2 regions of the Shewanella zhuhaiensis genome follow, and region 2 is predicted to be linked to the other one. Evidence: riboswitches for the same ligand, from Rfam matches in the RefSeq annotation. Region 2 holds a riboswitch; the other holds the start of a gene.
The links. Region 2 has a riboswitch for thiamine pyrophosphate ahead of MJ923_RS17985 (TonB-dependent receptor). Riboswitches for the same ligand answer to the same signal wherever they lie in the genome.

Region 1 (7,352 bases), on a different contig from region 2:
GCCCAAGGCGGGTAAACACCTTGGTTGGCAACCTGTGACTGCGGCTCTCATGTAATCGGTGAATCGATGCCATAGCGGCAAGGGACTCAGGCATGCCGGTGCGGGCCAGTGGCCCGGGACCAGAACCTACAGCGCTTGCCTGCCTGAGCCCCTCAAATACATAGGCTTTGGCCAGCAGCACCGCATCGGGTAGCACCAACCCCTTGGCGACAAAGGCGGCTATGGCACTGGAAAGCGTGCAGCCGCTGCCGTGATTGTGCACAGTCGCGACCCGCTCACCGCTGAGCCAAAATCTCTGCTTGCGGTGCAGCGGCGAAATAGTCGCGATATCCCCCAGCAGCAACAAATCCCTGGCCTTTGACTGCTGCCAGGGGCAATCACCGCCTTTAGCAAGCACGCTGCCGCCGAAGCTGCGCCACAGTCTGTCGGCAGCAATCGTCAGGGCATCATCATCCGCCAGCGACTTGCCGGTCAGCCACGACAGCTCCGCCTTGTTGGGGGTGATAAGGCTGATTTTTCCGGCAAAGGGACTGAAATCGAGCCCGCTGACAGACGCCGTGCCTTGAGAGCACGATGCGGCCTGCTGCAACTCATCACCGCAGGAGGCCACCATCACCGGGTCAAGAATGACCGGCACGCCAGGCAGATTATCCCCAAGCCAGTTCGCCAGAAACTCAAGCTGCGCCTGATTGGCGATAAGGCCAATTTTCACCGCGCTTGGGTACAAATCCGCCTTTAACGTCTCAAGCTGGGCACACAGCATCCTTGGTGTAACCGGCTCAACCGCCGTCACCGCCACCGAGTTTTGCGCTGTGATGGCGGTTATCACGCTGCAACCATGGCAGCCAAGGTCATGCAGCGTCAGCAAGTCGGCCTGAATACCAGCGCCGCCACCGCTGTCGGAGCCAGCGATGGTCCAGACTACAGGCCTTGCCGCCAGTTCGTTTTGAATCAAGGGTTTTGCAGCCATAGCCTTGCCCTCGCCCATTTACACCAGTTCCTGATCGGCCTTGCGCGCCGCATCGACGTGGGCCTCGCTGTAAAGCTCGCTGCCGCTTTCTTTGAAGGTGGCCGACATCTTGTCCATACCCGCCTTGGCATAGCTTTCTGCCGCGCCCACCTCGACCGTTTGCACTGCGTCGGGGTGCTTGTTGGCCGCATTCTCTAAGCTCGCTGCGTTCTCTAAGCTCGCTGCATAGTCGCGTACGTCCTGAGTGATCTTCATCGAGCAGAACTTGGGGCCGCACATGGAGCAGAAATGGGCCACCTTGGCCGACTCCTGCGGCAGAGTCTCATCGTGATAAGCACGGGCGGTATCCGGATCGAGCCCGAGGTTGTACTGATCTTCCCAGCGAAACTCGAACCGTGCTTTGGAAAGTGCATTGTCGCGGATTTGCGCGCCGGGATGCCCCTTGGCCACATCGGCCGCGTGGGCGGCAATCTTATAAGCGATAAGGCCTTGTTTTACATCTTCCTTGTTGGGCAGGCCTAAATGCTCTTTGGGCGTCACGTAGCAGAGCATGGCGCAGCCATACCAGGCAATCATGGCCGCGCCAATGCCTGAGGTGAAGTGATCGTAGCCCGGGGCAATGTCGGTGGTCTGGGGGCCCAGGGTGTAAAACGGCGCTTCGTCGCAGTGCTGAAGCTGCTTGTCCATGTTCTCCTTGATGAGCTGCATGGGAATATGGCCCGGGCCTTCAATGATGGTTTGCACATCGTATTCCCAGGCGATTTTTACCAGCTCCCCAAGGGTTTCGAGCTCAGCAAACTGGGCTTCGTCATTGGCATCCGCAATGGAGCCCGGGCGCATGCCATCCCCAAGCGACAGAGACACATCGTAGGCGGCGCAAAGTTCGCAGATCTCACGGAAATGGGTGTAGAGGAAGTTTTCTTTATGGTGGCTTAAGCACCACTTGGCCATGATGGAGCCGCCGCGGGACACTATGCCGGTCACCCGTTTTGCAGTCATGGGCACGTAGCGCAGCAGCACGCCCGCGTGGATGGTGAAGTAATCCACCCCCTGCTCGGCCTGCTCAATCAGGGTGTCGCGAAACACGTCCCAGTTAAGATCTTCGGCGATACCGTTGACCTTCTCCAGCGCCTGATAGATGGGCACAGTGCCAATAGGCACCGGTGAGTTACGCACTATCCACTCGCGGGTCTCGTGAATATAACGGCCGGTGGACAAGTCCATCACGGTATCTGCGCCCCAGCGGGTGGACCACACCAGTTTTTCCACCTCTTCCTCGATAGAAGAAGTCACCGCCGAGTTACCGATATTGGCATTCACCTTCACCAAAAAGTTGCGACCAATGATCATCGGCTCAGCTTCGGGGTGATTGATGTTGGCCGGAATAATCGCCCGGCCGCGGGCTACTTCGTCACGGACAAACTCAGGGGTAATGGGTTTGCCCACCAGAGCGCCAAAGGCTTCGCCTGGTTTTTTGCGGTTAAGCTGCTCATCGGTGACTTCATCGCGGGCCATGTTTTCGCGAATGGCGATGTATTCCATCTCAGGGGTGATAATACCCTGACGGGCATAGTGCAGCTGGGTAACCCACTTACCTGCCTTGGCGCGGCGCGGCTTTGGCAGCACGTCAAAACGGAGGTGATCCAGCCCCTCATCGGCGAGGCGCTGCTGGGTAAAGTTGGATGAGGCGCTGTTAAGCTCTTCGGTATCAGAACGCGCTAAAATCCAGCCTTCACGCAGCTTGGGCAGGCCTCGGCGCACATTGATGTCGGCATCGGGGTCTGAATAGGGACCGGCGCAGTCGTACACCTTGATGGGTGGGTTGGCCTCAAAGGTTTCTTCGCCGCGCACGTTCACAATGCGGGTATCGGTTTGATGGATTTGGTGCATGCCCACCTGGATATCAGGCCGTGAGCCTTCAATGAAAATCTTTTCGGAATTGGGGCGGCGCAGCGGCTTTAAGTTATCGATAAAGTCCTGGGCTGCTTTACGGGTTTCGCGGCGGTTTGACATCAGCAATCTCACTTTTGGTTTCAAAATGGAGTTGCTTGTCGGGGGAGAAAATTGAGCAGTTGAATCAGCGGCGACGACAGTTTTGCAGTGTTTTCAGCGCTGTCTGGCGTCTCATTCACCCCGGTTGCCTGGCAAACTCTCCGCGTATTTCAGCTGAGATGTTTCGTTGCTGGCCACTTTAGTCTTCAGCTTGCGGCGGGCTTTCGCCTCATGTTCCGGCTTATCTTTCGGTTTATTTTCCGGTTTATTTTCCGGTTTATTTTCCGGCTTAAGCTGCTGACGCTAACTGGGGTGGATTTGATGCTTGTTTCCTTCGCAGGTTCTAACCTGATCAGGTTCAACGGATCCCGAATAAACGGTCTCAGCCCTAAGGCACTCCGACAAGTGCTGGCAGTATAGGCTTAAGCGAAGGCCAATGACAATAGCCACGAAGGGGAAATTTATTCATATGAGCAGTGAAGCGTTAATCAACTTATTTTTATATACATATACCAATTAGCTTCCTTTGCAATGAAGATATTTCAACGCAAATCTTGCTTGCCCATCAATGCAAGGTACTTGTTGATACCTTCTTTAAGCGCCTTTTTTACCCTGTCCTCACCACAACGAAACGGAAAACCCAGATTCTCGGCATGGGGATTAATGGGCGTTGGCACCTTCACCACCCGATAGCAGGTATCGCCGGATTTCACGATGCGATTGGGATCGATGTCGGAGTCCAGGGTATTGGGTTTATAGAAATCATCGGCACTTGGTACCAGCAGCACTTCCATCTCGGGCAGTAGCTCTGACATGCCACGCCCCGCCGCATTCATGTGAACGGTCTGCTCGTCGGCGTAACTCTGCGATAAGGCATTCAACGCCTGAGCGTTTTGGCGCGCCATAAAACGGCTGGCGGGGGTCGAGAAATCAAGCTGACTCTGCTCAGATGGTGCGGGCGTCTCTATCGGCGGCAGAGATTCCCGCCGAGCCTTCTGCACCGGCTCAACTGCAGGCTGTGCTGGAAGCGGTTCATCCTTGATAGGGTCAGGCTCTTTTGGCGCTGCAGCCAAGGCAGGCTCGACAGGCGTTTTTTGCTCGTTCACTTGCACACGCTTAACCTGTTCGAGTTCGGGTTCGGGTTTGGATTGGAGTTTGACTGCAGCGGGGTCCGGATTCGCCTCTGGCGGCTGTTCAATTGGCTGTTTTGGCGCGCTGAACACCAAATAGGATTGCAACGCCTTGGGCTGGTTGGCGCGCTCATCCAGCACCGCGCTTAATGAACCCAGCTGCGGTGCCAACTGCCAGGCAAGCAGCCCCAAAACGGCAAGGTGCACCAGGGTAACGGGCAGCAGCAATTTAAGCGGCAGTGTCTGCCTAACGTCGATTCTGTCTCGCGTCTGGGTTTCATCCTGCCTTACTGTGTCTTCTTGCGTTACGGATCCGGCTTCCCGTTGTGTAAGGGCCGTGAAGGCGGGAAACAACGCTGAACCGCTTTCATGGTCAGTGCATTCAATACCAGGGTTAAGATTGTCACCGTCTCGTACAGGCAAAGCCGTCGATGTTAAGCGCAGCTGAGGCAATTCATTTGGGGTTCGGGTTGCAAACAGACTCAGCGGTGCCATTGAGCCATCATCCAGCCTGTCCTGTTGATGGCAGTGCCGATGGGCATACATAGGCTGCGGCGCAGGTGGCAAGGAGCAGCCCAATCCGTTCGATTTATCCTCTTCAGCACATGCTTCGTGGCCACCGGATTGAATGCACGCATCCTGCATACCCGGTGTTTTCAATTGGGGATTGCGGCTGGAGTCATTGCTGTTACTGCTGTTGGTCAAACGCCTTTCCTTTTCCCTGGGCTCTTGCGTGAGCTTTTCCCTGATTTTCTGGCCTTTTGGCTGGGCTCGGTTTTGCTTTATTTGTGCTGGGGGCTTAGTTTCTTGCTCGAGCTTCAGCCTTCAGTGCACCTGAGACTGTGAACTGTGCCCAGAATCCGGTGCCAATGTCGCTTCTTTTGCCCTGAAACCAGTAGCTGAACTTACCAGGCGAACTTAATTGCAGCGCCTGATAAATCACCCGCTTAAAGCCGCCATTAACCATATCGCTATTTGAACAGAGGCAAGCTGCAAAAGTTCCTGATTGGTTATCATCTCGCGCAGCCTGCTGCCTATCTTAAAGGGGTGAGATTTTGCTTTGCCCAAAAACATGCGATTCAATACATTGATTTAAAACAGATAAAAATATTTAAGCGTACACTTGTACTCTTTTTTGTGGTGTTTGCGGAAAGTGAATGTTAGATTAACGACTCTAATGCCAAGCCCTATCCCAAGAGTTCATCATGCCGTCAATGCAAGCCAGCAGCGTATCAGATCCTGCTCCTGTCAATGCTCCGAAAAATGCCTCCTCGGATGCCTATGGCAGCGCCAGCCAAGCCGCTTATTGCGAGCGGGAAGAACTGGCCAACACCTTAAGCCACGGCATTGGCGTGCTGGCGGCGCTGCTTGGCACGGCGGCCATGTTGTATGACAGCATCGGCCATTTGAGTGTTTTGCAAACCTTAGGGGTTGGCCTTTATGGCCTGAGTATGGTGCTGCTGTTTGCCTGCTCTACCGCCTACCACTGGGCCAAATCACCTGCACTTAAGCGCAAACTCAAACTGTTTGACCACTGCGCCATTTATCTTTTGATTGCGGGAACTTACACACCTTTTGTACTCATTACTCTGGAAGGAGCCGGTGTCGATTGGGTATTGGCAGCTATCTGGTTACTTGCGCTTGGCGGTATTGGATTCAAGCTTTTGTTTTTACATCGCTTTAAAGCATTCAGCCTGGTGCTGTACCTTGCTATGGGCTGGTTGTGTGTGGCGGTGCTCGACAAGATGATCGCCGGCATGACCGACACCGGCTTTACTCTGCTGCTCACCGGCGGCCTGTTTTACAGCCTGGGAGTGGTGTTTTATGCGGTGAAACGCATTCCCTTTAACCATGCCATTTGGCACCTGTTTGTGCTTGGCGGCGCCATCAGTCACTTCCTGTGCATTTACCTCACGGTGATCCCCAAGGGCCAGTAAGCAAAGGTCAAAGTACCAAATGGCATAAAAACTGAGACGCAAATGCAGTTCCTCTTCATGCCAGTGGTTTGCTAAACACCTCTGCCCGCCTTCTTGTTGTTCACCAGTGTGCTTGCTGATAACTGTACTCTGTTGACGTTGACGCTCAGCTTCCCTGTGAGCGCTCAGTGCTAGTGAAAATCCCGCGAGGCCACTTTGAGGCTATCGAGTAAATGCGAGATATCCTCAAGCCGACCGGCCACCACATGGGTCACGCCATCGGCATGTTCTACAGTGCCATTTACTTTCAAAATAGTTGATGTCAAATACGGCCTTCGCTGCGCCCTTGCTGTTCCCATCCACACAATCAGGTTAGTGTTGCCAGTCTCATCTTCCAGCGCAATAAAGGTAACGCCAGATGCAGTGACGGGTCGCTGCCTGCCGGTCACCACACCGGCAACAGTTACCAGCTGCCCATGACGGGTGTCCTCAAGCGCTTTTGCTGTCAAAGTTTTTCCAAGCAAACCCGCAGTTCGCAACAATGCCATCGGATGTTGCCCCAGACTTAGCCCCTTACTGCGATAATCCGCCTTGAGGCACTGCACCGCATTGGGGGCATCAAGACTTGGCTCTGCGCCCCCTGGCAGCAGCGGCTCTGGCAAGTCATCAAACAGCGGCAGGCTTGCCTGACGGGCCGACAATTGCCAGCGACTTTGAAATCGGTGGCCACTGAGCAGTCTGAAGGCATCGGCAGCAGCAAGCAGCTCCAAAGCGTGCCTGTCGAGCAAACCGCTGACCTCACTCAAGTGCGCAAAACCCGCCCCAGGGCGAACGGCAACCAACCTTTGCATAGCCTGCTCTTTCAAGCCCTTAACCTGCCTGAATCCGAGCCGTATCCCAAAGCCGGTGGCAGTCTTCACCAGGCTGCTGTCCCACTGGCTGTGATTGATACATACATCAAACACCTCCACCCCATGGCGCCTCACATCCTGCAACAGCTGCGATGGGCTGTAAAACCCCATCGGCTGGCTGTTCAAAAGTGCGCAGCAAAAGGCCGCTGGGTGGTAAAACTTAAGATAAGCAGACACATAGGCTAACAGCGCAAAGCTTGCCGAGTGGGATTCAGGAAAGCCATACTCGCCAAAGCCCTGAATTTGGCGAAAGATCTGCCGGGCAAAGTCTTCGCTGTAGCCCCGCGCAGCCATGCCATCCAGCAGCTTTTGCTCGAAGGGCCACAGCTTGCCGGTATGTTTCCAACTGGCCATGGCCCGGCGCAGCGCATCCGCCTCACCGCCACTGAAACCTGCGGCCACCATGGCAAGCTTGATCACCTGCTCCTGAAAA
Region 2 (7,352 bases):
TTAATAGCGCCCAAATGGCGCCAAAGTACCAATGCAGGGCCACCGCATCGACAATCAGTGGTGCATCGCTTTGGTCGAGTTGCGGGTGAAAATCGAGATACGCATGAACCAGCGACGACTGGGCATCGGCAGTCAGCCGATGGGAGGCCAGCACTGCGGCAAGATCCCACAGCGGGTGGGATGCACAGGCATACTCAAAGTCGATGCAATACAGCTTGCCACCGTGGCAGAGCAGGTTATGGGGCGTAAGGTCGCGGTGGCTGTATTGCAAAGCAAACGGCTTATGCTCGATGCGCTGCAGCGCGCCCTGGATCGCCTGCGAGCAAGATGCCAGTTGCCGCTGCGCCCGGCGCCACTCCTGGCAGTGTTGCCAGCGGGGCAAGCCTTCATCCAGCGCCCGCTGGTAATCCTGCCACTGGGCAGCAAAGCCCTTGGGATTGGCGGGGGTTGGCAGCTGTTGTAAGCCTTTTAGAAGCGCGAACAATAAGCCCGCGTCGCTCGTTTCATCTGGACCCGGACAAACACTTTTGCCGGGTGTGCTGAGCGTTGCAAAATGCTTGAAACCTGAGGCGGGAATTTCAGCGTATTTCTGTGGCCAGTCACCCTGTTCGAGCCTGGCTGATAAATAGCAGCGGCCGTCGCCGCTCATCCCCAGCAGCGGCGGCGCCAACCCTGCCCTCGCCGCCAATTGCCAGTTGTCTGCCTCAAAGGTTCGCTGACAAAATGCACTGCTTTCATCGCGATTAATCCGCAGCACCCAGGCTTGGCCTCCGGCCTCAATCAAGGCGTTATCGTTGCTAAGTCCTTGGGTAAGTGCACTGAAGCGCGCCTGCGTCAGCGTCTCTTCACCCAGGATGTGCGCCACAAATGCACGTACCCCCGGGGTTTCCCAGGGGCAGCAGTTGGTAATATCAGCGGTTTGACTCATCATGACTCAAGCGCCAAAGCAGGCTCACGCTGCTCAGCCAGCGCGGCGCGCCAGACAAAGTAACCCGCCACAGCCAGACCCACGTAGAGCACGAACAGCAAAGAGGTCATCATCAGCCCTTTGCTGAGATAGAGATAAATTGATACCACATCTATCACCACCCAGTAGAGCCAGTTCTCGAGCACCTTTTTGGCCACCAGATAAGTGGTCATCACCGCAAAACAGGTGGTGGCCGCATCCAGATACGGGAAAGATGCCTGGGTGTAATTGGCCATCAGATAACCGCAGCCAAGGGATGCCAATGTCGTCAGCGCAATAATAAGCAGATGCCTTGACAGCGGCCAGCTGCTGACCTTCAAGGTGTCGGCATCTTCTTTCTGCCACAGCCAATAGCCATATACGGCCATCGCCATGTAGTACACATTGAGCGCCGACTCCATCAATAGCGCCACTTCGTAAAACAGCACTGTGTAGATGGCTGTACTGGCAAAGGCCGCAGCCCAGCAAAGTCGGTTGCGTCTCATTGCCAGCAGCAGGTAGGCCAGCGCCAACACCACGGCCACGGCTTCCCATACTGACAACGCCTGCATTTCACCAAAAGCGCTGTGCAGGGCGCCGCCAATCCAGCCCCAAAAATCCGCTTGCATGCTTTACTCCGAGTGGGACAAGTCCAGGGCGCCGCCGATGAACTTGCACACAAACACGGCCTTGCCGAACTTCTCATGGGCCGCTTGCATCTCGGTGGCGAGCATGGTCATCACCTCCTGATAGTCGCCCTGAATCTGAGTTGCCATGGCGTTGGTACGACGGGTGATGCCGGGATAGCTGTCCAGGCGACCGATAAACCAGCGGATAGGTTCAAGGTAGTTTTCATGCAAGGGATACATGCTGATTTCAGCGGTGAGTTTCATGTGCTTGTCTCCAACGGCGCCCGCAGGCGCCGGATAAAAGATAAAGTGCCGTCTGGTTTAGAGTCTGACATCCACAGTCAGGCCCACACTGCGTGGGTCGCCATAGCGGATATACTGCTTATCGGCCCAGCCATTGTCTGGCTCGTTACCGAAGTAGAAGCCTCGGACACCATATTGCTCATCGAGCAGGTTACGGCCCCACAGATACACAGACCAGGTATCGCCTTCATAACCGGCACGGGCATTGAGCACAGAGTACGCCTCTGACACTGAGTCATTGGAGTCAGAATAGTAGAACTTGCTCTTGCCATTGGCATTGAGATTGGCGAAAAAGCCGCTGTCACCACGCCAGGTGGCACCCACAGACCAGGTCCAGTTTGGCGCATGGGCCAGCTCACGGCCGCTGAGATCAACCACAGTGCCGTATTTGTCCTGATAGCTGTAATCACCGTACTCGGCCTTGAGGTAGCCCAGACTGCCATAAAAATGCAGATTGTCGGTGGCGTACCAGTTGGCATCGAGCTCGGCGCCATAATTGGTTGAGCTACCGGCATTTTCAGTAAACAGGATAAAACGCTGTGGCCGCTCTGGATCCTGCTGCGATGCAGAAACCTGCTGATCCTGCCTATCCATGAAGAAGACTGCCAGATTGGTGCCCAGGTTGCCATCGAGGAAGCTGGATTTGAGACCTATTTCGTAGTTGTACAGGACTTCGGTATCAAACTCTTTCTTGTCGGCAAACTCGGCCGGCAGCGACATATTAAAACCACCAGCCTTGTAACCACGGGCAATTCGGCCATAGAGGTTATGGCTGTCATTCAGCTGCTTGCCAAGGGCGATATGACCACCCCACATGGTTTCAGACGGGCTGAAGGCATCACCGGCATCATCCACGTAATCGGCATCGCGGCGCTCAACCCGGGCTCCCACCGACAGATTCAGGCCATCGCCAAAGTCGGTATCAAGCTGACCAAATACTGCCAGGTTACGGGCATCGTACTCGGATCGCAGGGTTTCATCAGCCCAGCCGTTGTAGAAAGAGGCGAGATCGTTATCTTCATTCAACTGCATGCCGTAAAGGCCAAGCAGCCAGTCGGTACTGCCGCCCAAAATGCGCCCTTCCTCTTTACTCGCCAGACGAAATTCCTGGGATACCGTAGTGCGATCGCCGCGCTTATCCCAGGTGTAGTCGTACACGCAGGGCTCGGTGCCAATCACATTCCAGTTATCGTCATAGGCTTCGCACTCGCGGCTGGCCCAATATTCTGGGTTGGCCCAGTCACCGTCGTAGGCGTGTCTGTGGTCGGTGCCGGCAAAGCTGGTGAGCGAGGTCAGTTCGGCAGAACTGAAACCGTCGTAATTGAGCTTAAGGCCAATCCCGGTAGTGCGCTGGGCATCCACGCCGGGCTGATCGGTCAGGGTATTAAAGCCGTTGTTGTCCAGCGTCCAGGCATCGTAGCCGTTGTCAAAGTCGGCATGCAGCAGGGTGAAATCCACCTGGGTGTTATCGCTTGCATACCAGCGCACCTTGGTTCTCAGGCTCAGTTCATCACGCTCGTTGGTGTCGGAGCGGTCAAGGAACAGGTTGTCGCGGAAACCATCCTGATTGTGCTGTTGCAGCGACACCCGGTACAAAAGCTCACCCGAGTCCATCATAGGGCCCGAGCTGAAGCCGGAGAAAGTACGCAGATTGTCAGAACCCAGACTCAGCTGAGCGCCGTGCTCAAACTGCTCAGTGGGGTCGTTGCTTTTCAGGTAAATCAAGCCCGCCAGCGCATTGGCGCCATAGCGGGTGCCCTGGGGACCACGCAACACTTCCACCTGCTGCATATCGTACATGGACGACACCATACCAAGGCCAGAAAGATCAATATCATCAATCAGGTAACCCACAGAGGAGTTCGGAGCGCCCTTGTATTCTTCCTGCTCACCCACACCGCGAATTTGGAAATAACGCGGGCGCGAGGTGCCGCCGGACCAGTTGAAGTTGGCCACGGCGCCAAGAATGTCTTCAAAGTGCTGCGCGCCTTCATCTTCAAGCTTCTGCGCATCAATTACGGTGACACTGGAGGGAATTTTTTCAACCGCCAGACCACGGAAATCGGCGGTGACCAGCATCACTTCCATGGGCGCTTCAGCGGCAGGCTCATTGGCCATAGCCACAGGTGACATCACAGATGCCACGGCCAGGGCGACCGGCGCCAGACCAAACAAGGGGAAACGGGAACTGCGGGATGGTGTAAACATGGGGACCTCAACAAAAATGTTTGAGATCCGGCAAGCTCGGAGCGGCAAGAATATACGTTGCTATCTTAGGCCCATTCCTACGCCGGTATCAGCCGGATCAGGTTCTAAGGGTTTGTCGGTAGACATCTCAGTCCGCCTGCGGCGGACACCCCTTGGCACGGCCAATTATACGCTTATCCATCACAAAGATGATACTTTTGTTGCAACGGCTTTGATGAAATTTACCGCAGTGGCGCCATTTTTGTGACCAGCGGCCAGGTGGGATGAATTCGGCCCATAAAAAAACACCGGCCAAGCCGATGTTTTCAGTTATTCACGCGCCGAAGATCAGTTCGAAAACGCCTTACGTACATAGACTTCAAAGCGGCTGGCGCTTTGATTGGGCGCGACACTGCTGACCTGTTGCTGCTGCATGCCATGCAACTTAAGGGACTGCCAGCTTTGGCCTTCCCCTTCAACCAAAATCCCCTGGGCGTCATACCAGCTGAACTTGTATTGCAGCCTGAGATCGGTCGAAACCTTGCTGGCGATGAGCGCCGTCCCTTTGAGCATATCGCCGCTGCCAAGCAGACTGAGATTAGTTACCGAGACTTCGCGGCCAAAAGTGGCGTTATCGACCCGGGTTTCGCCGCTGGAGGCCACAGAAACCCCGGCGGTATGTTTGGCACAGCCTGCCACACCCATGGCCAGCACAGCTGCCAGCAACAATGTCATTCCTTTTTTCATCTTGCCTCCCGATTAACGAATTCCACCAGAGTGCCACGACCTTGCTGAATCCAAGCTTATCGACCTTGCTATCCGCGTTATCAATCGATAAGGAAGTGAGCACGCGCGGTGGCAATCAGCTGCTTACGGTTGGTTTGCCAGCAGTTAATGTTCACATTAGCCACCCTGCGCCCCTGGCGGGTGATGATGCACTCGGCAAAGGTGTCCTTGTGCAGCCCGGCCCGCAGATAGTCGATGGAAAAGTCCACCACCTTGGGCACTCTGGATGTTTGCATGAATACCATCAGCTGCACAATCGCCGACATTTCCATAAAACCGGCAATCACGCCGCCATGGATAGCAGGCAGCACTGGGTTGCCAATGTTGGCGTCCCGCGCCGGCAAACGGCACACCAGTTCATCCCCGAATCGCTCCACCGCCATGCCGATAAAGCGGGCGTAAGGCACCTGCTCCAACAGATGACCAAAGTCATTAAGCTCAGTAACCCGGCGAACGATTTCTTTGACGTCCATGGGCGCTGAGCGGGTGGCTTCGTCCTGACAGTGAGAAAGCTCGGTCACTTCCGGCCCAAGCACTATATCATCTTCAAGCAGGGCGCCGCGGAACTGCTCACCGACCATTTCCGGACTGATGCGCATAAAGGAGCCCACCGCATGGGCGATGGGTTCGTCTATGCTGTCCTGATAGGCAATGGCGCGGGTAAAGGCAATGTTGCTGGATAAGCGATAACACTCGGCAAAGGCATACACAGGCTTGCCGGGTTCGGCCGGACGCATGTAGTCCACCCGCAAATCCAGGGTGGGCGAAATCTCCAGGGTGTTGAATTTCTCCTGGATGGCACACACCACAGCGGTACCACTGGCGGTATCAATCAAGGTGGTGATAACCCCGCCATGGATAACCCCGGTGTCGGGATAACCAATCAGCGCCGGGCTGTAGGGCAGCTCTAGCAGCACGTGGTGCTCACTGCCTTCGAGCACTTCAATCCCCAGACGACGACACTGTGCCAGCTGACTGACAAAGCGCTTGGCCAGGGTCGTCAGCGGGAAAAAATCCGGATTCACTTTCATGGCTTATCGCTTGCTCAGCATAGGGCCCAGCGGCTCGCCGCCCACCAGGTGCATATGGATGTGATACACCTCCTGGCCGCCGTCACTGTTGCAGTTCATGATAAGGCGGTAGCCACTCTGGGCAATGCCTGCCTCGGCCGCAAGCTTGGCTGCCACGGTAAACATACGCCCCAAGGCCAGCTCATCGGATGCCTTTACATCGTTGGCTGTAGGAATAAGGTGATTGGGGATAATCAGAATATGGGTTGGCGCCTTGGGTGCTATATCCCGAAAAGCGGTAACCAGTTCATCCTGATAGAGGATGTCGGCGGGGATTTCGCGGCGGATAATCTTGCTGAAAATGGTTTCTTCGGCCATGGTGAACTCCATATGCTGCCAGGCTTTGCCAATGGCTTGCCCAAATTTGCCCTAACAGGACAGTTTGTTCTAAAAGACAGTTTGCCCTAAAAAAATGATCCGGCTTTCTGCCTGAAATTCAATGGGCTTATGATAGCAAGGCCAGCGGCATTTGGGTAAGCGTCTTTTGGGTGAGTGTCTGCCTTATGCCTTCCATTAGGAAAGGTATTCAAGAGCCACAGCCACACCCATCCAAGGCTTTGCCAAGGCCCACGTTTTTTGGCAGCATGCCAGCATTTAGGAGCGCTCCTTGCTTAGAATCACCAGGACTTAGAATCACCAAGACTTAGAATCACCAGGCGGCAGAGCACTCCCCTTGATTAAAACGCTTTTATCTCGAACAAAATTTAACCACTAAAGATCAACAGCCCCTAGACATCGGGAACCATTATGATCCGTTACAGCATTCTCCCAAGCGATCCCAAAGCCCATCTGTTTGACGTCAGAATCGACATTCCCTCCCCTGCGGCAAACCAGTGTTTATCGCTGCCGGCCTGGATCCCGGGCTCGTACATGATCCGGGATTTTGCCCGCAATCTGATCTCCATCCGAGCCAGCCAAAACGGCGCCCCCGTTGCCCTCAATCAGCTCGATAAACAGCGCTGGCAGCTGGCATGCGCCCAAGGCGAGTCAGTGACAGTGCAGTATCAGGTGTACGCTTTCGATATGTCGGTGCGAAGCGCCCATTTGGATATGAGCCACGGATTTTTCAATGGCTCCAGCGTGTTTCTGGCAGTGGAAGGCCAAACTGAGCAACCGTTACTGGTTTCCATGCAGGCACCTGATTTGTCAGAGCTTGCGCACTGGCGCCTTGCCACAGGTCTTACAAGACGCAGCGGCGATGCCTGGCAATTCGGTGACTTTGTTGCCGACGATTACGATGCCCTGATTGACCATCCGGTAGAGATGGGGGATTTCACCCTGGCGAGTTTTGACGCCTGCGGCGTGCCCCACCACATAGTGCTGACCGGCCGTCACCGCTGCCATATGCCCAGACTTTGCGCCGATTTAAAGGCCATCTGCGAAACCCAAATCCAGCTCTTTGGCGGCAAAGCCCCGTTCGATGAGTACCTG

Region 1: another riboswitch for thiamine pyrophosphate. It lies ahead of thiC (phosphomethylpyrimidine synthase ThiC); the one in region 2 lies ahead of MJ923_RS17985 (TonB-dependent receptor).

Annotation. Positions count from the first base shown of each region.
Region 1 is NZ_JAKUDL010000002.1:643,285-650,636, reverse strand. It holds gene thiE (thiamine phosphate synthase) at 1-970, opposite strand, end outside; gene thiC (phosphomethylpyrimidine synthase ThiC) at 989-2,983, opposite strand; TPP riboswitch at 3,275-3,373, opposite strand; gene MJ923_RS08480 (hypothetical protein) at 3,505-4,752, opposite strand; gene trhA (PAQR family membrane homeostasis protein TrhA) at 5,298-6,029, shown strand; gene MJ923_RS08470 (error-prone DNA polymerase) at 6,200-7,352, opposite strand, start outside.
Region 2 is NZ_JAKUDL010000008.1:65,924-73,275, reverse strand. It holds gene MJ923_RS18000 (phosphotransferase) at 1-931, opposite strand, end outside; gene pnuC (nicotinamide riboside transporter PnuC) at 928-1,575, opposite strand; gene MJ923_RS17990 (hypothetical protein) at 1,579-1,839, opposite strand; gene MJ923_RS17985 (TonB-dependent receptor) at 1,897-4,086, opposite strand; TPP riboswitch at 4,144-4,249, opposite strand; gene MJ923_RS17980 (YcfL family putative periplasmic lipoprotein) at 4,414-4,812, opposite strand; gene MJ923_RS20905 (PaaI family thioesterase) at 4,893-5,882, opposite strand; gene hinT (purine nucleoside phosphoramidase) at 5,886-6,239, opposite strand; gene MJ923_RS17965 (M61 family metallopeptidase) at 6,669-7,352, shown strand, end outside.